4 regions of the Mesorhizobium sp. M0894 genome follow, and region 3 is predicted to be linked to each of the others. Evidence: predicted binding sites of a transcription regulator. Region 3 holds the regulator's gene; each other region holds the start of a gene.
What was found. The regulator PhoB, encoded in region 3, activates phosphate uptake and scavenging genes when phosphate is short. The targets are predictions, from matches to a motif close to TGTCATNNANCTGTCAT.
Positions count from the first base shown of each region.

Region 1: the regulator PhoB is predicted to act here: its motif matches at 1,947-1,963, upstream of NKH91_RS25795 (ceramide glucosyltransferase).
Region 2: the regulator PhoB is predicted to act here: its motif matches at 2,900-2,916, upstream of NKH91_RS26990 (RNA degradosome polyphosphate kinase).
Region 4: the regulator PhoB is predicted to act here: its motif matches at 2,917-2,933, upstream of ugpB (sn-glycerol-3-phosphate ABC transporter substrate-binding protein UgpB).

Region 1 covers NZ_JAMYOG010000017.1:21,256-26,377, forward strand. Annotated here, with positions in the region: gene argF (ornithine carbamoyltransferase) at 1-243, shown strand, start outside; gene NKH91_RS25785 (Hsp33 family molecular chaperone) at 361-1,371, shown strand; gene apaG (Co2+/Mg2+ efflux facilitator ApaG/CorD) at 1,448-1,840, opposite strand; gene NKH91_RS25795 (ceramide glucosyltransferase) at 2,068-3,222, shown strand; gene NKH91_RS25800 (O-succinylhomoserine sulfhydrylase) at 3,257-4,447, opposite strand; SAM riboswitch at 4,518-4,595, opposite strand; gene NKH91_RS25805 (2'-deoxycytidine 5'-triphosphate deaminase) at 4,731-5,122, shown strand, end outside.
Region 2 covers NZ_JAMYOG010000019.1:29,854-34,975, reverse strand. Annotated here, with positions in the region: gene NKH91_RS27015 (cation diffusion facilitator family transporter) at 1-136, opposite strand, end outside; gene NKH91_RS27010 (metal-sensing transcriptional repressor) at 133-396, opposite strand; gene NKH91_RS27005 (TIGR02117 family protein) at 500-1,171, shown strand; gene NKH91_RS27000 (FAD-dependent monooxygenase) at 1,366-2,574, opposite strand; gene NKH91_RS26995 (zinc-finger domain-containing protein) at 2,594-2,839, opposite strand; gene NKH91_RS26990 (RNA degradosome polyphosphate kinase) at 2,989-5,122, shown strand, end outside.
Region 3 covers NZ_JAMYOG010000003.1:73,087-78,208, forward strand. Annotated here, with positions in the region: gene xylF (D-xylose ABC transporter substrate-binding protein) at 1-1,017, opposite strand, end outside; gene NKH91_RS06580 (ROK family protein) at 1,304-2,548, shown strand; gene phoB (phosphate regulon transcriptional regulator PhoB) at 2,558-3,247, opposite strand; gene phoU (phosphate signaling complex protein PhoU) at 3,264-3,971, opposite strand; gene pstB (phosphate ABC transporter ATP-binding protein PstB) at 4,004-4,807, opposite strand; gene pstA (phosphate ABC transporter permease PstA) at 4,804-5,122, opposite strand, start outside.
Region 4 covers NZ_JAMYOG010000014.1:76,636-81,757, forward strand. Annotated here, with positions in the region: gene ugpE (sn-glycerol-3-phosphate ABC transporter permease UgpE) at 1-465, opposite strand, end outside; gene ugpA (sn-glycerol-3-phosphate ABC transporter permease UgpA) at 474-1,358, opposite strand; gene ugpB (sn-glycerol-3-phosphate ABC transporter substrate-binding protein UgpB) at 1,544-2,854, opposite strand; gene NKH91_RS23870 (bifunctional diguanylate cyclase/phosphodiesterase) at 3,148-5,122, shown strand, end outside.

The sequences.
Region 1 (5,122 bases), on a different contig from region 3:
TGGGTCTCGATGGGTCAGGAGCACCGTGCGCGCGGCCACAATGTCTTCTTGCCCTATCAGGTCAACGCGGCCCTGATGGCGAAAGCCAAGCCGGACGCGCTGTTCATGCACTGTCTGCCGGCGCATCGCGGTGAGGAGGTTACCGACGAGGTCATCGATGGGCCGCATTCGGTGGTGTTCGACGAGGCCGAGAACCGGCTCCACGCCCAGAAGGCGGTTTTGGCCTGGTGCCTGGGCGCTTGATCCGGGCCGCCTTGATCCGGGAGTTCGTGGTGCCTATCTCAGGCGCATCACGCAAATCGAGCGCGTCTCGTCGCATGCGCCCCGGAGGGCGGCATCGCCGCGCCCCGGAGCTTTGTCATGTTGGAAACTCGTCAATTGGCTGAACATCAACCCAAGCTCGGCGAGTTCGGCTACGCCGGCGACGACCATGTCGTGCCGTTTGAGGTCGGCCCGCTCGACGTGCGCGGCCGTACCGTCCAGCTCGGGCCGATGCTCGACGCTATTCTCAGCCGCCACGAGTATCCCGAGCCGGTGGCACGACTACTGGCCGAAGCCTGTGTGCTGACCGTCCTGCTCGGAACTTCGTTGAAGTTCGAGGGCAAGTTCATTCTGCAGACCCGCACCGACGGGCCGGTCGATATGCTGGTCGCGGATTTCTCCACGCCGCACGCGCTGCGCGCCTATGCCCGCTTCGATGCCGACCGGCTGGAGGCTTTGACGGCTGCCGGCGAGACGTCGCCGCAGACGCTGCTCGGCAGCGGCGTCCTGGCGCTGACAATCGACCAGGGCGCCCACACGCAACGCTACCAGGGCATCGTCCAGCTCGACGGCGTCACGCTGGAAGAAGCCGCACGCACCTATTTCCGCCAATCGGAGCAGATTCCGACCGACCTACGGCTTTCGGTGGCCAAGCTTCTGACGCCCGGCGTCGGCGGTGCCCGCGAGCAATGGCGCGCCGGTGGCCTGCTGGCACAATTCCTGCCGCAGTCGCCGGAACGCATGCGCGTACCCGACCTTCCCGGGGGCGACGGCGATCCGCGTGAGGAAATCCACGACCCGACCGACAATTCCTGGCAGGAACTGCTGGCGCTGCTTGGTACTATTGAACCGACCGAGCTGATCGATCCGACTATCGGCGCCGAGCGGCTGCTTTACCGGCTGTTCCACGAGCATGGTGTCCGCGTCTTCGGCGGCGTGCCGGTCGCCGACCAGTGCTCATGCTCGAGGGAGAAGATCCGCGGCATCCTCGAGGGTTTTTCCGCCGAGGAGATCAGAGACAGCACCGAGGATGGTAGCATTCACGTCGCCTGCGAATTCTGCTCGAAGCAATATGACTTCGACCCGGCGGAATTTGCAGCGGCTCAATAACGAGCGTCAGTGCGGCTGCCTTCGCAGAACTTGGGTTCCTCGCCCCGCAAGGCGGGAAGAGGAATCAAAGTGAACGTCAATTGACGGTGCGCCGCGTGCCTGGCAAATCGAGTGAGAAGGCGGGGATGGCGACGTCGAAGGTCTCGCCCCGCTTGTTGCGCATTGTGTAGTGCCCGACCATGATGCCGGACGGGGTCGAGAGCGGGCATCCAGACGTATACTGATAGCTGTCGCCGGGGTTGAGTCCGGGTTGCTCGCCGACGACCCCGGGGCCGCGCACTTCCTCGACCTTGCCGGTGCCATCGGTAATGTGCCAGTAGCGCGACAGAAGCTGCACGAACTCGTCCGACCGATTGTCGATGGTCACCTGGTAGCCCCAGACATAGCGGTTTTGCGGCGGGTCGGAATGATCCTCCAGATAGAACGGCCTGACCTGCACTTCGATGTTGCGGGTGACGGCGCTGTACATGAACTGCTCCAAAGCAATGTAGACGGAACTTTCGACGCTCAGCGCAGTTTGATCAACGATGCGCGTCATCTCCTTGCCCGACTCAAGCGCAGGTGCCGAAAAACAATGTCATTTAAGTGACACATGACAATGATGGTGTGCAGGCTTGTGCCGGGCGACTCGGTGTTCTGTCGAATTGTTGAAAACGGCCGTCATGCGGCCAGCATTTCTGGAGTGACCAGATCTCGATGGAACCGACATTCGCAGCCGCCCTCTTTTCCATAGCTCTCCTTCTTTCAAATCTCGCCAGCATCCTGTTAGCTTCGCTGAAGCTGAAGCGAGCAGCCAGGATCGCATCGCCGGCCGCCACCGTGCCACCGGTATCGATCGTCGTCCCGGCGCGCGGCGTCGAGCCGTTTACCGAGGAGACGCTGGAGCGCGCCTTCTCACTCGACTGGCCGCGCTACGAACTCATCTTCTGCGTCGCCCATGCCGACGACCCCGTGGTCAAGTCGATCACCACTGCAATGGCGCGTTTTCCGGCTATACGCGCCCGGCTGCTCGTCGGCGACGACCGCATCAGCGGCAATCCGAAACTCAACAATTGCGTGAAGGGTTGGGAAGCGGCGCTTTATCGCTGGGTCATCCTTGCCGATTCCAACGTGCTTATGCCGAGCGATTATGTCCAGCAGCTGATGGCGGCATGGCGGCCCGACACCGGCCTCGTCTGCTCGACGCCGATCGGCTCGCGGCCTGAAGGGTTTTGGGGGGAGGTCGAATGCGCCTTTCTCAACACACTGCAGGCACGCTGGCAGTACGCTGGAGAGGCGCTCGGCCTTGGCTTCGCCCAGGGCAAGAGCATGTTGTGGAACAAGCCGATGCTTGACGCCAATGGCGGCATCCGCGCACTGGCCGCCGAGATCGCCGAGGACGCCGCCGCGACCAAGCTGGTCAACCGGCTCGGACTTCGCGTCAATCTTGTCGCTTCGCCCTTCGAACAGCCGCTCGGCCGGCGCACGCTTGGCGAGATCTGGTCTCGGCAGGCGCGTTGGGCGCGGCTGCGCCGCGTCACCTTCGCGCTGTTCTTCGCCCCCGAGATCCTGATCGGCGCGGCGCCGCCGCTGCTGCTTGCGCTGATCGCGGCGGCTGACGCCGGCGTCAGCCTGCCGGCAACCGCCATCGCCGTGCTGGTCGCGGCCTACCTGCCGGAATGTGCCTTGGCCTGGGTCAAAGGATGGCACCTGTCGCTGCGCACCATCCTGGCGATGATGGTTCGCGACTGCATGCTGCCGGCGATATGGGCGCGCGGCTGGCTGAGCGGCGCCGTCGACTGGCGCGGCAACGTTATGACCATCCAGACCAAGGCCGTCGCGGAGCTGGAAGAGACCCCGTCCGGCGCCTGATCGGCGCCCCCCGCTCACCTCTGTTCGGTCAGCCCTATCCGGCGGCTCTCAGCGCTTGCTCGATATCTTCGAGCAGATCGTCGGTATCTTCCAGGCCGACGGAAAGCCTGAGCGTGCCCGGCCCGATGCCGAGCTCGGCGCGGGCCTCATCGGTCAAGTTCTTGTGCGTGGTCGTCGCCGGATGAGTGATCAGGCTCTTGGCGTCGCCGAGATTGTTGGAAATCAGCACGATGTCGAGCGCGTTCTGGAAAGCAAAGGCCGCCTGCTTGCCGCCCTTCACATCCAGGCAGATCAGCGTTGAGCCGCCTGACATCTGTTTCTTGACCACGGCCGCTTGCGGGTGGTCGGCGCGGCCGGGATAGATGACACGGGCGATTTGAGGGCGCTCGGCGAGGAAATCCGCGATGCGGCCGGCACTTTCCGTCTGCTGGCGTACGCGTAGCGGCAGCGTCTCCAGGCCTTTCAGCAGGGTCCAGGCATTGAAGGGCGAGAGGCTGGGGCCGGTGTGGCGGAAATAGTCATGCAGGTTCTCGTCGATCCATTTTTTGTCCGACAAGATAACGCCTCCAAGGCAGCGCCCTTGGCCGTCAATATGCTTCGTGGCCGAATAGACGACGATGTGGGCGCCGAGCTGCAAGGGTTTTTGCTGCAAGGGCGTGGCGAAGACATTGTCGACGATCAGCCTGGCGCCAATCGAGTTGGCAAGTGCCGCGACGGCGGCGATGTCGACCACTTCCAGCGTTGGGTTGGTCGGGCTTTCCAGGAAGAACAGTTTGGTGTTCGGCTTGACCGCCTGTTCCCAATTGGCGATGTCAGTGCCATCGACCAGCGTTGCCTCGATGCCGTATTTCGGCGCCAGCGTCTCGACCACCCAGCGGCAGGAGCCGAACAGTGCGCGCGCCGCCACGACATGGTCGCCCGCCTTGGCGCTGCACAGCAGCGCTGCCGTCACCGCCGCCATGCCGGACGCCGTAGCGCGCGCGTCCTCGGCGCCTTCCAGCGCGCACATACGCTTTTCGAACATGTCGACCGTCGGATTGGCATAGCGCGAATAGATGAAGCCCGGCTCCTCCCCCTTGAAGCGGGCTTCCGCCGCTTGCGCCGTCTCGTAGACATAGCCTTGGGTGAGATACATCGCCTCGGAGGTCTCGCCGAAGCCGGAACGCAGCGTCCCGGCGTGCACGAGTGCGGTCTGAGGCTTCCAGTCGCGCTTCTTGGTCATCATTCTATCCAAACACCAAAATTGGTCCAAACAACAAAAAACCGGTCGCGAAAGTCGCAACCGGTCCATATGGCCTTGCGGCCCGACGGTCCTTTAGCGACTTGTTTAACGTGGCTGCAAGCCGACCGGCCAAATCACCACGGGATAACGAGCTTTAGACCCGCGCCGCGCTTGCGTCAATTGCCGGCATGATTAAGAGGGTTGTACCAAGCAGGTGCCAAAGGCGTCCACGGTCGGACCTGCGACAGAACAAGACCTCGCCCGGCGTTCGAACGGAGCCAGACCCTTGCGGCAGACAGGCATTCTTCCCGATCAGGATATTTCCGCGCTGTTCCAGACGGGCGCGCTGAAATCGCCGCGCATGTTAGATGCCGATCAGATCCAGCCGGCCAGCCTTGACCTCAGGCTCGGCGACAAGGCCTGGCGGGTGCGTGCTTCCTTCTTGCCCGGTCCGGACCACAGGGTTGTCGACAAGCTCGACCGGCTGAAGCTGCACGAGATCAACCTCGCCGAAGGTGCCGTGCTGGAAACTGGCTGCGTCTACATCGTGCCGCTGCTCGAAAGCCTGGCGCTGCCCGCTCATATTTCGGCTTCGGCCAACCCGAAAAGCTCGACCGGACGGCTCGATATCTTCACTCGGGTAATGACCGACCGCGGCCACGAGTTCGACAAGATCGC
Region 2 (5,122 bases), on a different contig from region 3:
TGCCCCGGTCGGTGGTAGCAATTGTCGCATCGATGACGCCGTGGGTGTGACCGTGCGAACCGTGATCGCCGTGATGATGTGCGGCGTGCGAGCCGAACCCGAGCCAGTCCAGAATGCGGGCTACGATGGCATTCATAGATACTTCGCCAGCTGCTTGAGTTCCGCCAGCGAGTTGCCGCCGGTTTCCACGCTGTCCGTGAGGCAATGCTCGATGTGATCGTTGATCAGCTCGCGCTTGGCGCTGCTGATGGCCCTTTCGACGGCATGAAGCTGCTGCGCCAGATCAACGCAAGGGCGATGCGCCTCGATCATGGCCAGCACAGCCGCAAGGTGACCTTGCGCGCGCTTCAGGCGCTTTATGATGGAAGGATGCGAGGCGTGGAGGTGATCTGACATGCTTGAGCATATCCTCCCGGGGAGGATACGCGTCAAGCGCTTTGTCAGCCGTGCAACTCCAGAGACGCTTCACCTTGAGCATGGCTTGCTCTAAGCCTTTCCCATGAAGAAGCTTGCCCGTTTTCTTGGCCTGCTGGTCGTTGCAACAGTGCTTGCCGCAGCGCTGGGCACGCTGCTGCCGCGCCCGCTCTGGCCGGCGGCAGTTGCCGATCCGATCGGCGCAAGCCACCGCATCTTGGTGCTGCAAAATCCGATCCACACCGACATCGCCATTCCGGTCGACGACGATATGCGCCGGCGCTTCCATTTCCTGGTCGATGCCGGCATTCCTGCCGACATGGCGGAGGTCCGCTACATCGTCTTCGGCTGGGGCGGCCGCGCCTTCTATCTGGAGACGCCGACCTGGTCGGAGCTGAAGCCGATGCCGGTGATGAAGGCGCTGACCGTCGATGCCTCGGTGATGCATGTCGACATTTCCGGCGACATCGCCGAGCCGCATCCCGACGTCGCCGGCTTCGACATCGGCGACGAACGCTTTGCAGCGCTGCTCGATTACATTGCGGCAAGCTTCCAGCGGGGGCCGAACGGGGCCATTCCGATCGAGAATGCGGCCTATTCCCGCTTCGATCGTTTCTTCGAAGCCAATGGCCATTTCAACGCGCTGATCGGCTGCAACACCTGGACGGCGGCGGCACTGCGCACGGCCGGGCTGCGCACCGGCTGGTGGAACCCGCTGCCAGCCTCGCTCGGCCTGTCGATGCGGCTTCACAATTGAAGAGGGTTCCGGCTGATCAACGCCGCGATCCTTCGAGCCCTCCTTTCGCCAATCTCTAACGTTGCAGGACCTAGCAAGGCGCCGAAACTGCCAATCTCCCTCCTTGTGGGGGAGATGTCCGGCAGGACAGAGGGGGGCGCTGTCCCGCCGGCCTATCGAGCTTTTTATCGCCGATCCCCAGACTCGCGCGCCCGCTAGCCATAAAGCCAATCAAGATCGGCGGCGAGCTTTTCGGGTGAGCGCATCGCCAGGAACAGGTTGCGGGCCATCGCCACCGGCCCGGCCGCGTGCCAGGCGAGGCGGTTGACCGCGCCGCGGCGGGCGACCTGGGCGACGCGCGGCCGCCGCGCCTGTTCCCAAGCGGCAAGCGCGCCGCTGAGATCGGCAGGCGAGGTGGCAACGAAGCCGGCAAGCGTCGCCGCGTCCTCGATCGCCATCGCCGCGCCCTGTGCGGCAAAGGGCGTCATCGCATGCGCCGCATCGCCGATCAGCGCGACGCCTTCCGGTGTCGTCCACCGCCGCTGCTCGACGGTGTGGATCGGCCATGCCGTCCACGGCGCCGCCTCGCTCGCCAGACGGACCAGCGCCGGCGCGGTACCGCGCATGGCACTGACGAGGCTGGCGGGGTCGGCATGCCCCGACCAGCCCTCGGCGATTCGCTCACCCCTGGTGAAGGCGGCGAGATTAAAGGCAGTGCCACGGCTGACCGGATAGGCGACCATATGGAAGCCGGGATAGAGGAATGCAGTAACGCAATCGGGCGCACCGATCATGCCGAAGGCCTGTCCGGCGAGGCTGTCCGCGGCCACCGTGGCTCGCCAGGCAAGCTCGCCCGAGAATCGGCTTCTGACAAAGTCGGCCTCCGTGCGGGCCAGCTTTTCTCGCACCGACGACCAGACGCCGTCGGCTCCCACCAGCAACGATGCCTCGGTTTCGATGGTCGTGCCGGCAATCTCGACTGTTGCGGTGATGCCATTCGGTCCGGATGCTACGCTGCCGACGCGGGCGCCGGTGACAAGCTCGAACTCGGGTCGCTCGGCTGTCCGCGCCATCAGCGCTGACTGCAGATCGCCGCGGTGGGCAACGAGATAGGGCGCTCCCCAGCGCGTTTCGGCGGCCTGGCCAAGCGGTACGCGCGCCAACTCGCGCAGCGTGGCGGCATCCTTGAGCACGACCGCCTCCGGCCGCACCGCCGTCGGCAGCAGCCGATCGAGTACGCCGAGTTGTCGAAGAATACGTGTCGCGTTGGGCGACAGCTGGATGCCGGCTCCGGCAGCCTCGAGGTGCTGCGCCTGTTCGAACAGTTTTATCCGATGGCCGCGCTCGGCGAAGGCCAGTGCCGCGGTCAGCCCGGCGACGCCCGCCCCGGCGATGACCACATGCCGGGACTGCGTTTCTCGCATCAGGCTTGTCGCGGAAGAATCAGGCGGCCTGGTCGATATAAAGGCAGCCCGGCGGCACCGTTTCCAATGCCTTCAGCTTCGGCGAATAGCGATAGAGCGTCGAGCAGTAGGGGCAGACCTTTTCATTGTCGTCGCCCATGTCGAGAAATACATGCGGATGGTCGAAAGGCGGATTGGCGCCGGTGCACATGAATTCCTTGACGCCGATGTCGATTGCCGGATAGCCCGCATCGTTCTGGAAATGGGGAATGGAACCGCCTGCCATCGTCGTCTCCTGATCTTGTCGATTGGATCTGGATCATAACCCGTCTCTTTGCAAGATCGATGAAATGAAACTGTCGCAAAAGCCTGTCAGAGGATAAGTTAAGCCGGTTAAGGCTGGCGCCGACGGCTGGTGTAGGAAGAGCAGGAACCATGAACGAACTGAAGCCGGTGCAAAGCGAATTCATCACCATCGAGGCTGCGAGCCGCGAAGGCGGCAATCCTGACCGCTTCGTCAACCGCGAGTTTTCCTGGCTGCAATTCAACCGGCGCGTGCTCGAGGAATCGCTGAACGCCAATCATCCGCTGCTCGAGCGCGTTCGCTTCCTGTCGATATCGGCGGCCAATCTCGACGAGTTCTTCATGGTCCGCGTCGCCGGTCTTGCCGGCCAGGTGCGCGAGGGTATCGTGCTGAAGAGCCCGGACGGGCGCACCCCCGAGCAGCAGCTCGAACAATTGCTGCGCGAGGTCGAGCGCCTGCAGGAGGACCAGCAGAACAGCCTTTCGGCGCTGATGCTGCAGCTCAACAAGGAAGGCATCGAGAGCATCACCCGCGATGCGCTGACCAAGGACGAGAAGACCTGGCTCGAGGACCATTTCCAGGAGCAGGTGTTTCCGGTCCTGACGCCGCTGTCGATCGACCCAGCGCATCCGTTTCCGTTCATTCCCAATCTCGGTTTCTCGATGGCGCTGCAATTGCGCCACCGCAAGAACGGCGAGGAAATGAGCGCGCTTTTGCGCCTGCCGGTAGCGCTGAGGCGCTTCATCCGCTTGCCGGATCGCAAGCATCACGTCCGCTTCGTTCCGCTCGAAGAGGCGGTCAGTCTCTACATCGGCAAGCTGTTCCCCGGCTACGAGGTCAAGGGCTCCGGCACGTTCCGCATCATCCGCGACAGCGATATCGAGGTCGAGGAAGAATCCGAAGATCTGGTGCGGCTGTTCGAGACGGCGCTGAAGCGTCGCCGCCGCGGCTCGGTCATCCGGATCGAGTTCGACAGGCTGATGCCGTCCGAATTGCGCGACTTCGTCGCCGGCGAGCTTGGCGTCTCGGCCAGCCGCATCAGCGTGCTTACCGGGCCGCTGGCGCTTAGCCAGATCTCGGAGATCGTCGCCGTCGCTCGCGACGATCTGAAGTTCACGCCCTACAATCCGCGCTTCCCGGAGCGCATCCGCGAGCATGGTGGCGATTGCTTTGCCGCCATCCGCGAGAAGGACATCATCGTCCACCACCCCTACGAATCCTTCGACGTGGTGGTGCAGTTCCTGCGCCAGGCGATGGCCGATCAGGAAGTGGTGGCGATCAAGCAGACGCTCTACCGCACCTCCAACGACAGCCCGATCGTGCGGGCTTTGGTCGACGCCGCCGAGGCCGGCAAGTCGGTGACGGCGCTGGTCGAGCTCAAGGCGCGCTTCGACGAGGAGGCCAACATCCGCTGGGCGCGCGACCTCGAGCGCGCCGGAGTCCAGGTCGTCTTCGGCTTTCTCGAGCTGAAGACCCACGCGAAAATGTCGCTGGTGGTGCGGCGCGAGGATGGCAGGCTACGCAATTACGTGCATCTCGGCACCGGCAATTACCACCCGGTCACCGCGCGCATCTACACCGACCTGTCCTTCTTCACCACCGATCCGACGATCGCGCGCGATGTCGCGCAATTGTTCAATTTCATCACCGGCTATGCCGAGCCGGCCGAGCAGATGCGGCTGGCCATATCGCCGTTCACGCTGCGCAACCGCATCCTCAAGCATATTTCGGACGAGATCGGCCACGCGCTGGATGGCAGGCCGGCTCGCATCTGGATGAAGATGAATGCGCTGGTCGATCCGATCATCATCGATGCGCTCTACGATGCCAGCCGCGCCGGCGTCGAGATCGATCTCGTCGTGCGCGGCATCTGCTGCCTGAGACCGCAGGTGCCGGGCCTGTCGGAGAACATAAGGGTGAAGTCGATCGTCGGCCGCTTCCTCGAGCACAGCCGCATCTATTGCTTCGGCAACGGCCACGGCCTGCCCTCGGACGGGGCGATCGTCTACATCTCCTCGGCCGATTTGATGCCGCGCAATCTCGACCGCCGGGTCGAGACCATGGTGCCGATCACCAATCCAACTGTGCATGAACAGGTGCTCGGCCAGATCATGCTCGGCAACATCATGGACAACCAGCAAAGTTTCGACGTATTGGCTGACGGAACCTCCCGGCGCGTTGTGCTGGAGGAGGGCGAGGAACCGTTCAACGCGCAGGAATATTTCATGACCAATCCGAGCCTGTCCGGACGGGGCGATGCGTTGA
Region 3 (5,122 bases):
CGCCGCCACGCCCGCGCAGACCTCTTCTTTCTTGATCCAGCCGGCGTCGATGACGACGTTGAGGTTGTCCTTGGTGATGGCGACCGGGGTCAGGAACAGGGACTTTACGGTGTTGCCGCCGGGCGTGGTGAAATCCTTCACGCCGGCAATGTCGGTCATCTGCTTGCCGTCGGCCAATTGCGAGGCGATCTCGGCGGCGTTCTTGCCGAGCTCGCGCGCGTCCTTCCACACCGAGACCGTCTGTGTGCCGAGCGCGATGCGGTTCAGCGCGGCGTGGTCGCCGTCCTGGCCCGAGACCGGAACCGATCCAGCCAACCCTTGCGCCGTCAGTGCGGCGACGACGCCGCCGGCAGTGCCGTCGTTAGCGGCGACCACCGCATCGACCTTGTTGTCGTTCGCGGTCAGGAACTGTTCCATGTTCTTCTGGGCGTTGGCCGGCAGCCAGCCGTCGGTATAGGCCTCGCCGACATTCTTGATCTTGCCGCTGTCGATGGCGTCCTTCAGCACTTCCATCGAACCGGCAAAAAGGAAATCGGCATTCGGATCGGCGCCCGAGCCCTTGATGAAGACATAGTTGCCTTCCGGCTTCACCTTGAACACGTCGCGGGCCTGCATGCGGCCGACTTCCTTGTTGTCGAAGGTCAGGTAAAAGACGTCCTTGTTCTCGATCAGCCGGTCGTAGCCGACAACCGGAATACCTTCGTCCAGCGCCTTTTGCACGGCCGGCCCTATCGCCGAGGCGTCCTGCGCCAGGATGATCAGTGCGTTGGCGCCCTGCGAGATCAGGCTCTCGACGTCGGTGAGCTGCTTGCCCGGATTGGACTGTGCGTCGGCGGAGATATACTTGTCGCCGGCAGCCTCGATGGCCGCCTTCATTGCGGCTTCGTCGGTCTTCCAGCGCTCTTCCTGGAAGTTCGACCAGGAAACGCCGATGACCTTGTCCTTAGCCTGCGCCACCGACGCAAGCGCCAGCGTCATGGCGACACCCGCCAGAATGGCGGTCGTGAATTTCTTCATCATATCCTCCCTGCGCCGCGTACGGCGTGACCAATTGGCCCCAAAGGCCAGCTTAGAGGCGCTAATTTTTTCGAGCCTCGAAAAAATACTGGCCCGATCTCCCGCTGCTGTCAACATCGATTCTGATGGATTTTGATGTTGCTGCGACTTTTTTCGAGCTTCGGAATAAACGATGACAGCGCCACCTGCATCTGACACTATTTGCCTCATCCGACACTATTTGTCGGCATTACCGACGGCTTCCGGTTCATGAGCGGCCGCGGCAAACCGGGAGGAAAGCAAAACGATGTCGGTCGGAATCCGCCATGACGATTTGCGCCGGCGCAACCGGGCGATGGTGATCTCGGCCGTGCGCCGGGCCGGCCAGCCATCGCGTACGGAGATCGCCGCAACCACCGGCCTCAGCCATTCGACCATATCGGCGATCTCTTCCGACCTGATACGGGAAGGCATCCTCGCCGAGAGCAAGGCAAGTGAGCCCGTTTCGTTGAAACGCGGTCGTCCGCAGGTCGGCCTCGCCCTCAACCCGGAAGCGGCGGCGGTGCTGACCGTGGTGTTGTCGCTGAATTTCCTGTCGGCCGCCATTATCGACTATACGGGACAGGTGGTCGCCGAGGAACAGCGCCGGCTGGACACGCTGACCATGCCGCGCGACGAGCTGATCCGTGAATGCATGGCCATCGTCCGGCGCCGGCTGCAGGATCCAGACCTTGACGTCCGCAGTGTCGCCCGCATCGCCCTGGCGATTCAGGGCATTACCGACTCCCCTGCACGCGCCATGCTGTGGTCGCCGATCACGCCGCAGACCGACATCGCCTTTGCCGACATGCTGGAGGGCGAATTCGGCATCCCGGCAACGGTGGAGAACGACTGCAACATGATGGCGGTGGCTTTGCGCTGGCGCAATCCGGATCGCTATCGCGACGACTTCATCGCCATCCTGCTTTCGCATGGCATCGGCATGGGGCTGGTGCTGAAGGGCGAACTGTTCACCGGGACGCATTCCTCGGGCGGCGAATTTGGCCACATGATCCATCGTCCGGGCGGCGCGCTCTGCCGTTGCGGGCGGCGCGGCTGCATCGAGGCCTATGCCGGCAACTACGCCATCTGGCGCAACGCCAGACAGATGAGCGACGACAGCGAACCGGTCGCCGACGTCAGCGACGCCGACATGCGAGCACTGGCGGCTCGGGCGCGCGAGAAAGATGGGCCGGAACGCGAGGCCTACCGCAAGGCCGGCGAGGCGCTGGGTTTCGGTCTCGGCTCGCTGTTCGCGCTGATCGATCCGGCACCGGTCGCGATGGTCGGCGCCAGTGCCGCCGCCTTCGATCTGATCGAGCCGGCCTTGCGGAAGGCAATCGCCCAGACCGCCGGCGGTCAGCATTCAGGCTCGATCTCCTTCGATACAGAGCCGAACGAATTGCCGCTGATCCGCGAAGGCTGCGCGATGCGGGCGTTAAGCTTCGTCGACCAGGAGATTTTCGCGCCGGGCGCGCAAATGAGGCCCAGCGTCAGAAAGAACGTAGCCTGACCAGGCGGGTCAATCTTCCCTGATCGCATAGCCGGCACCGCGGATGGTGCGGATGACATCCGGCATCCGGCCGTTGTTGACGGCTTTGCGCAGCCGCCCGACATGCACGTCGACGGTGCGTTCGTCGATGTAGATTGTCTCGCCCCAGACATTATCGAGTAACTGGCTGCGCGAGAAGACACGGCCCGGATGCCGCATCATGAACTCGAGCAGCCGGAATTCGGTCGGCCCGAGCCTGATTTCGCTCTTCTTGCGATAGACCCTGTGCGATTCGCGATCGAGCACGATGTCGCCGACCTTTAGCACGCTGGACAGCACTTCCGGCTTGGCGCGCCGCAGCAGCGCCTTGACCCTGGCCATGAATTCTGGTGTCGAAAACGGTTTCACCAGATAGTCGTCAGCGCCGGTCGAAAGACCGCGCACCCGGTCGCTCTCCTCGCCGCGCGCGGTCAGCATGATGATCGGCAGCCGCTCGGTTTCGGGGCGCACCCGCAACCGACGACAGAGCTCGATGCCGGAAACCGCTGGTATCATCCAGTCGAGCACCAAAAGGTCGGGCACATTCTCCTGCAAACGGATCTCGGCTTCGTCGCCGCGTGTCACCACCTCGACCTGGTAGCCTTCGGATTCGAGATTGTAGCGGAGCAGCACACCCAACGGCTCCTCGTCCTCCACCACCATTATACGTGGTGCGATCATCGGCTGGGCACCCCCATCATGTCACCGGTGCGGACATTGTCGTTTCGTCCTGCTTCGGACGATTGACCGGCAATTGCTCGCCGGTCAGCACATAATACGCATTTTCGGCGATGTTGGTGACATGGTCGCCGATCCGCTCCAGATTCTTGGCGCAGAACAGCAGGTGCGTGCAAGCGGTGATGTTGCGCGGATCTTCCATCATGTAGGTCAACAGCTCGCGGAACACGGACGTGTATTTGACGTCGATGCGCTCGTCGGCGGCACGCAGCTTGGCCAACGCGGCCGCATCGCCTGCAGCATATTCCTCGATGACACCCTGCACCTGGATGAGAACCAGCTGCGCCATCGCATCGATGGAATGCGATAGGTCGCGCGGTGTGACGCTAAGGCCGACCGCACTCACACGCTTGGCGATATTCTTGGCAAGGTCGCCGATGCGTTCGAGGTCGCCCGCCATGCGGATCGCTCCGACCACATGGCGAAGATCGTGGGCCATCGGCTGGCGTTTGGCGATCAGGGTGATGGCGCGGTCGTCCAGTTCGCGTTGACGCGCATCCATGATGGCGTCGTCGGAAACGACGCGTTGCGCCAGCACGTTGTCGGAATTCAACAGGGCCTTGGTCGCCCCGCCGACCATCGAACCGGCGAGGTCGGCCATGTCGCGGATCAGCTTGCTGATCTGTTCGAGATCCTCGTCGAAAGAAGCGACTGTGTGTTCGCCCATGGTCCTGTCCTCATATGCATGATCGGAACGGCTCAGCCGAAGCGGCCAGTGATGTAGTCCTGCGTGCGCTTCTCGCGGGGCGACGTGAAGATCTTCTCGGTCCGGTCGAACTCGACCAGTTCACCCAGATACATGAAGGCTGTCTGGCGCGACACGCGCGCCGCCTGCTGCATGTTGTGGGTGACGATGACGATCGTGTAGTCGGCTTGCAATTCGTCGATCAGTTCCTCGATCTTGGCAGTCGACAGCGGGTCGAGGGCCGAAGCCGGTTCGTCGAGCAGAATGACTTCCGGCTTCACGGCCACGGTGCGGGCGATACAGAGCCGCTGCTGCTGGCCGCCGGACAGGCTCAAGCCGCTGGCGTTGAGCTTGTCCTTGACCTCGCTCCACAGCGCGGCGCGCTTCAACGCCTGTTCGACGCGGCCGTCCATCTCGGACTTGCCGAGGTTCTCGTAGAGCCTGACGCCGAAGGCGATGTTCTCGTAGATCGACATCGGGAACGGCGTCGGCTTCTGGAACACCATGCCGATCTTGGTCCTGAGGAGGTTGAGATCCTGCGACCGGTCGAGAATGTTCTTGCCGTCGAGCAGCACCTGGCCCTCGGCCGTCTGTTTTGGGTAGAGTTCGTAGATGCGGTTGAACACACGCAGCAGCGTCGATTTCCCGCAGCCCGAAGGGCCGATGAAGGCCGTGACACTGCGCTCAGGCAGCGACAGGCTGATGTCCTTCAGCGCCTTGCTCTGGCCGTAGTAGAAGTTGAGATTCTTGACCTCGATCTTCGTCTTCTCGGCGACCGTTTTGGCCATCGTCATGTCTGGGGACAACATCTGTGTCATCTGTCCTCTCTGCGTCCGGTAAGGCTGCGGGCGAGGATGCTCAAGCCCAGAACCGTCAGGGTGATTATGAGTGCGCCGGTCCACGCCAGTTGCTGCCATTCCTCGTAAGGGCTGAGAGCGAACTGGAAGATGGTCACCGGCAGGCTGGCCATCGGCGCGTTGATATTGCTGCTCCAGAACTGGTTGTTGAGCGCGGTGAAGAGCAGCGGCGCCGTCTCGCCGGAAATGCGTGCTATCGCCAGCAATATGCCGGTGACGATGCCGGACAATGCGGCGCGGTATGCGACCGAACGGATCACCACCCAGCGTGGCGCG
Region 4 (5,122 bases), on a different contig from region 3:
GGCGATCAGCGGGATAATCAGGCCGGCATAGGTGTCGATCATGCCGAGATCGACCATCACCTTGTAGGTCGGCAGAATGCGCACCTCGACCGGAAGCATCAAGGTGATGAAGATCAGCCAGAAGAAGGTCATGCGCAGCGGAAAGCGGAAGAACACGATCGCGTAGGCCGACAGGATCGAGATGAAGATCTTTCCCACCGCGACGCCCAGCGCCATGATCGTGGTGTTGAGGAGCAGTCTGCCGACGCTGACACCGCCGATACGACCAATGCCGCCGAACAGCGCCTCGCTGTAATTGTTCCATAGCTGGTCGCCGGGCAACAGCGGCAGCGGCGGCCTGAGGATCGTTTGCAGCGTGTGCGTCGAGGCAACGAAGGTGTAGTAGATCGGAAAAGCCACGATCAATATGCCAAGGATAAGCACGGCATGGGCGATGACGGTGCGGAGCGGAGATTGGCCGATCATCGCTGCCCTCAGCCGTAATGGACTTTGCGTTCCACATAGCGGAACTGGATGGCTGTCAGGGCGATGACGATGGCCATCAGGATGACCGACTGCGCCGCCGAGTCACCCAGGATCAGATTGACGAAGCCGTCATTGTAGACCTTGTAGACCAGCGTCTCGGTCGTCTTGCCCGGGCCGCCGCCGGTGACGGCATGAACGATGCCGAACGTGTCGAACAGGGCATAGACGGTGTTGACAACCAGCAGGAAAAAGGTTGTCGGCGCAAGCAGCGGGAAGACGATGGTCCAGAAGCGCTTGGTCTCGCCGGCGCCATCCATGGCCGCCGCCTCGATCAGCGTTTTCGGCACCGCCTGCAGGCCGGCGACGAAGAACAGGAAATTGTAGCTGATCTGCTTCCAGGCAGCCGCCGACACCAGCAGGATCATGGCGTGGGTGCCGTTGAGCAGCGGGTCCCAGGCGATGCCGAGGCTTCTCAGCAAATAGGCCAACGAGCCGATCGAAGGATTGAACAAGAAAAGCCACAGCATGCCGGCAATCGCCGGCGCCACGGCATAAGGCCATATCAACAGTGTGCGGTAGAGGCCTTTGCCGCGCACGGCCTTCTCGGCCATGACCGCGAGCAGCAGGGCCACAACCATGGCAACGATCGCGGTCGCAAGCGAGAACACCACCGTGACCTTGATCGAGTTGAGGTAGGCCGGATCGGCCAGCACCTTCCGGAAATTGGCAAACCAGACGAACCTGCTCTTCAGCCCGAACGGGTCTTGCCTGAGCATCGACTGGTAAAGCGCCTGACCGGCCGGCCAGTAGAAGAAAACCAGTGTGATGGCGAGTTGTGGCGCCACCAGCAGGTACGGCAGGATCTTGTTGGGAAATACGACGCGTGGAGACAGGCTGATTTCCCTCGCTATCCAGGGGTTGCCAACGCGAGCTCGCGTGGGCGATATTTCAACCGACTAATGCATGTCGCCCAAAAGTGCGCAGCGATTTTGGGGTAACGACATGCATAAGAACAAGAGCTTAAAGCGCGTCGCATGTGGCCATTCAAACGCGACGCGCTTTAACCGAGATAATCTCGTCAGTTCTCCAGCGCTTCCTTGATCGCGGCGTTGCCGCGTGTGACCGCATTGTCGAGCGCCTGCTGAGCGGTTTGCTGGCCGGCCAGCATCTTCTCCAACTCCTCATTCTGGATATCACGCACCTGCGGCAGATTCGGCAGGCGCACGCCCTTCGAGTTGTCGGTCGGCGCCTTGCCCGTCATCTGCAGGATGGGTGTCTCGCGGCCGGGGTTTTTGTCATAGAAGCCTGATTTCTTGGTCGCCTCGTACGCGGCGAGCGTCACAGGCAGGTATCCCGACTTCTGGTGCAGATATTCCTGCACATCGGTCTTGGACAGATAGGCAAAGAAGGCGGCAACACCCTTATATTCCTCGTCCGACTTGTTGCCGAACACCCACAGGCTGGCACCGCCCGGCGTGGTGTTCTGTGGTGCGCCCTTGGCGTCGCTATCGTAAGGAAGCTGGCCGATGCCATAGTTCATGCCGGACTTGACGATATCGCCGAGGCCGCCCGACGATTCGGTGAAGATGCCGCATTCGCCAGCGAGGAATATCTGCTTGGCTTCGGAGGTGCGCCCGCCATACTTGAACGTGCCGTCCTTGGCCAGGTCCGCGAGCGCCTGGAAGTGGTTGACGAAAATCGGCGCATTGATCTTGAGTTCGACATCGCCGCCGGCCAGGCCGTTCTGCTGAGTGGCCCAAGACACGTCATTCCACGCCGCGAAATTCTCCAGATGGATCCAGGTCAGCCAGGTCGAGGTATAGCCGCAAGGGGCGGCGCCGCTCGTCTTGATCTTCTTGGCAGCTTCCCACACCTCGTTCCAGGTCTTGGGCGGGCTGTTCACGTCGAGGCCCGCCTTCTGGAAAATGTCCTTGTTGTAGTAGAGGATCGGCGACGAGGAGTTGTAAGGGAACGACAGCATGGTGCCGTCCGGCTTCGAATAATAGCCGACGATGCCGGGCAGATACTGGCTCTTGTCAAAGGTCATCCCGGCACTGGTCAGCACATCGGCCGCCGGCTTGATCGCACCCTCGGCCGCCATCATCACGCCGGTGCCGACGTCGAACACCTGGAGGATATCGGGCGCCTGGCCGGCGCGGAAAGCGGCGATGCCGGCATTCAGCGTCTCCGGATAGGTGCCCTTGAACACCGGAACGAGCTCATAGTCGCTCTGGCTGGCGTTGAAATCCTTGGAGATCTTGGCGACGACCTCGGCGTTGGCGCCGGTCATGGCGTGCCACCAGCTGATCTGCGTGACGGCGAAGGCGGAGGTGGTGGAAAGCAGGGTCAAGGTGGCGGCAACACCGGCCGCGAAGCCGAAGAACTTCATGTTTCATCTCCCGTTTGTCATTGGCGAAAGGGGCACTCTCGCAAAGCCAATATGTGGCGCTGATGACAATCGGACAACGGTTTTGTTGCGGGTCAATGAACATCGCTTCCGGCTAAAGTGCGCTCGCTACCGAAAGCGTCGCCAGGAACTACATCACCGCCTTCTCGGCGGAGCGCATCGGTTTTCCCCCGAAAAGGCCCGCCTCATGGCCCGCGGGTTAACCATTCGTTAAAATCTCCAAGAGCTAATCAGTCACACCTCCCCTGTTATTTGGCAGACCGAGTGAACCCAGGATGCTGACGGTCTATAATTGTATTGTAAGTCAGCACGACCTGAGACTGGTCGCACTTGCCGCCCTCGTCTGCGGCATTTCTTGCTTCTCTGCAGTAAATCTCCTTAAGCACGTCGGCCGATCGACCAACCGAAACCGGCTTGTCTGGCTAATGATCGCCGCAACTTCGACCGGGTTCGGCATATGGGCGACGCATTTCATCGCCATGACTGCGTTTACGCCGGGAATACCAAACGCATACAATCCGGGATTATCCGCCTTTTCGCTTGCCGCCGCCGTCATCCTGACCGCGCTTGGGATGTGGGTTGCCACCTTGCGCCGCGGCATCGACCATTTCCTCGTCGGCGGTGCCATTCTCGGTGGTGCCATCGCGACGATGCACTACATCGGCATGGCGGCGTTCGAGGTCGAGGGCCGGATCGTATGGAACCTGCTCCTTGTCGCGATATCGCTTCTGGCCGGCGGGACGCTCGCGGCAATGGCGCTCCTTGTCGTCTTGCGCCGCCCGTCCGCGCTCGCAACACTTGGTGGCGCCGCGCTTTTGACGCTGGCGATTTGCAGCTTGCATTTCATCGCGATGGGCGCGGTGTCGATCATTCCGGATTCCTCGATTGAAATATCCGAACATTCCATCGAGCCCATTTCCCAGGCCTTTGCCGCAGCGGTCGCCAGCCTGGTAATCCTTGTGCTGTCAGGCGCCGCGCTGTGGATCGACCTGCGCTTTCGCCGGCAGAGGCTCGAGGCCGATCGCATGCACGATCTCGCCAATGCCGCGGTCGAAGGGCTGATCGTTTGCGATGGCACACGCATAGTCAGCGCCAATGACAGCATGGCGAAACTGACGGGCACGGCGACAGCCACCCTGAACACGATGCAACTCGGCGAGCTGTTCGATGGACAGAGCGCAGCCGATGTATCCGGCTTCGGCGAACAGGCACAAGAAACGAAATTGAGGGGCAGCGACGGCACGAGAATTCCTGTCGAGCTGATCGCCAGGAAGATCGCCTACTGCGGCAGGCCTCATACGGTGCTTGCCGTTCGCGACATCCGTGAGCGCAAGAAGGCGGAAGAAGAGATCCTCCGTCTCGCGCATTTCGATCCACTTACCGGACTTGCCAATCGGCGGAGCTTTTCTTCCCGGCTCGAAGCAGAAATCGCTTCGATGGAGCGTGGTAGCAAGGATGGATATCTGGCGCTCCTGCTGCTTGACCTCGACCGGTTCAAGCAAGTCAACGACCTCTACGGCCACAGCGCCGGTGACGCCACGCTGCAGAAGCTCGCGCACTGCATTTCTGGCATTCCGCGCCACGGACAGATGCTCGCGCGTCTCGGCGGCGACGAATTTGCCGTCTTAGCTCCGAACCTCCCCGACCCCCTGGCCGCAGGCCGCATAGCCGAGGACTTGCTGGCGGCGATCCGGGAGGAAAACAGGGTTTCAGTCGGCTCCGGCCTTGTTTCGGCCAGCATCGGCATCGCCTTCTTTCCGCTGGATGCCGAAGATCAGGCCGGCCTGATCGGCCATGCCGACACGGCACTCCATCGCGCCAAGACCGAGGGCAGGGACACCTATCGTTTTTTCGAGATAGCCATGGGCACCGCGGCCCGCGACAAGCGCGTGATGGAGCATGAATTGCGCCAGGCGATCGCCCGCAAGGAGTTCCACCTCGTCTACCAGCCGCAGAAGGAAATCCGCAGCGGCAAGATGATCGGCTTCGAAGCCCTGGTCCGTTGGCAGCATCCGGAGCGGGGCGACATTTCCCCTGCCGTTTTCATCCCCGTGGCCGAGGACAGCGGCGCCATCGCGCAGATCGGCGACTGGGTGCTGACGACGGCTTGTAACGATGCTGTTCGCTGGACAAATCCGCTGATGGTCGCCGTCAACGTCTCCGCCGTGCAGCTTCACAATCCGAACTTCAGCCGCAAGGTGCACGACGCACTGTCGAGATCCGGCCTCGCACCCGGCAGGCTCGAACTGG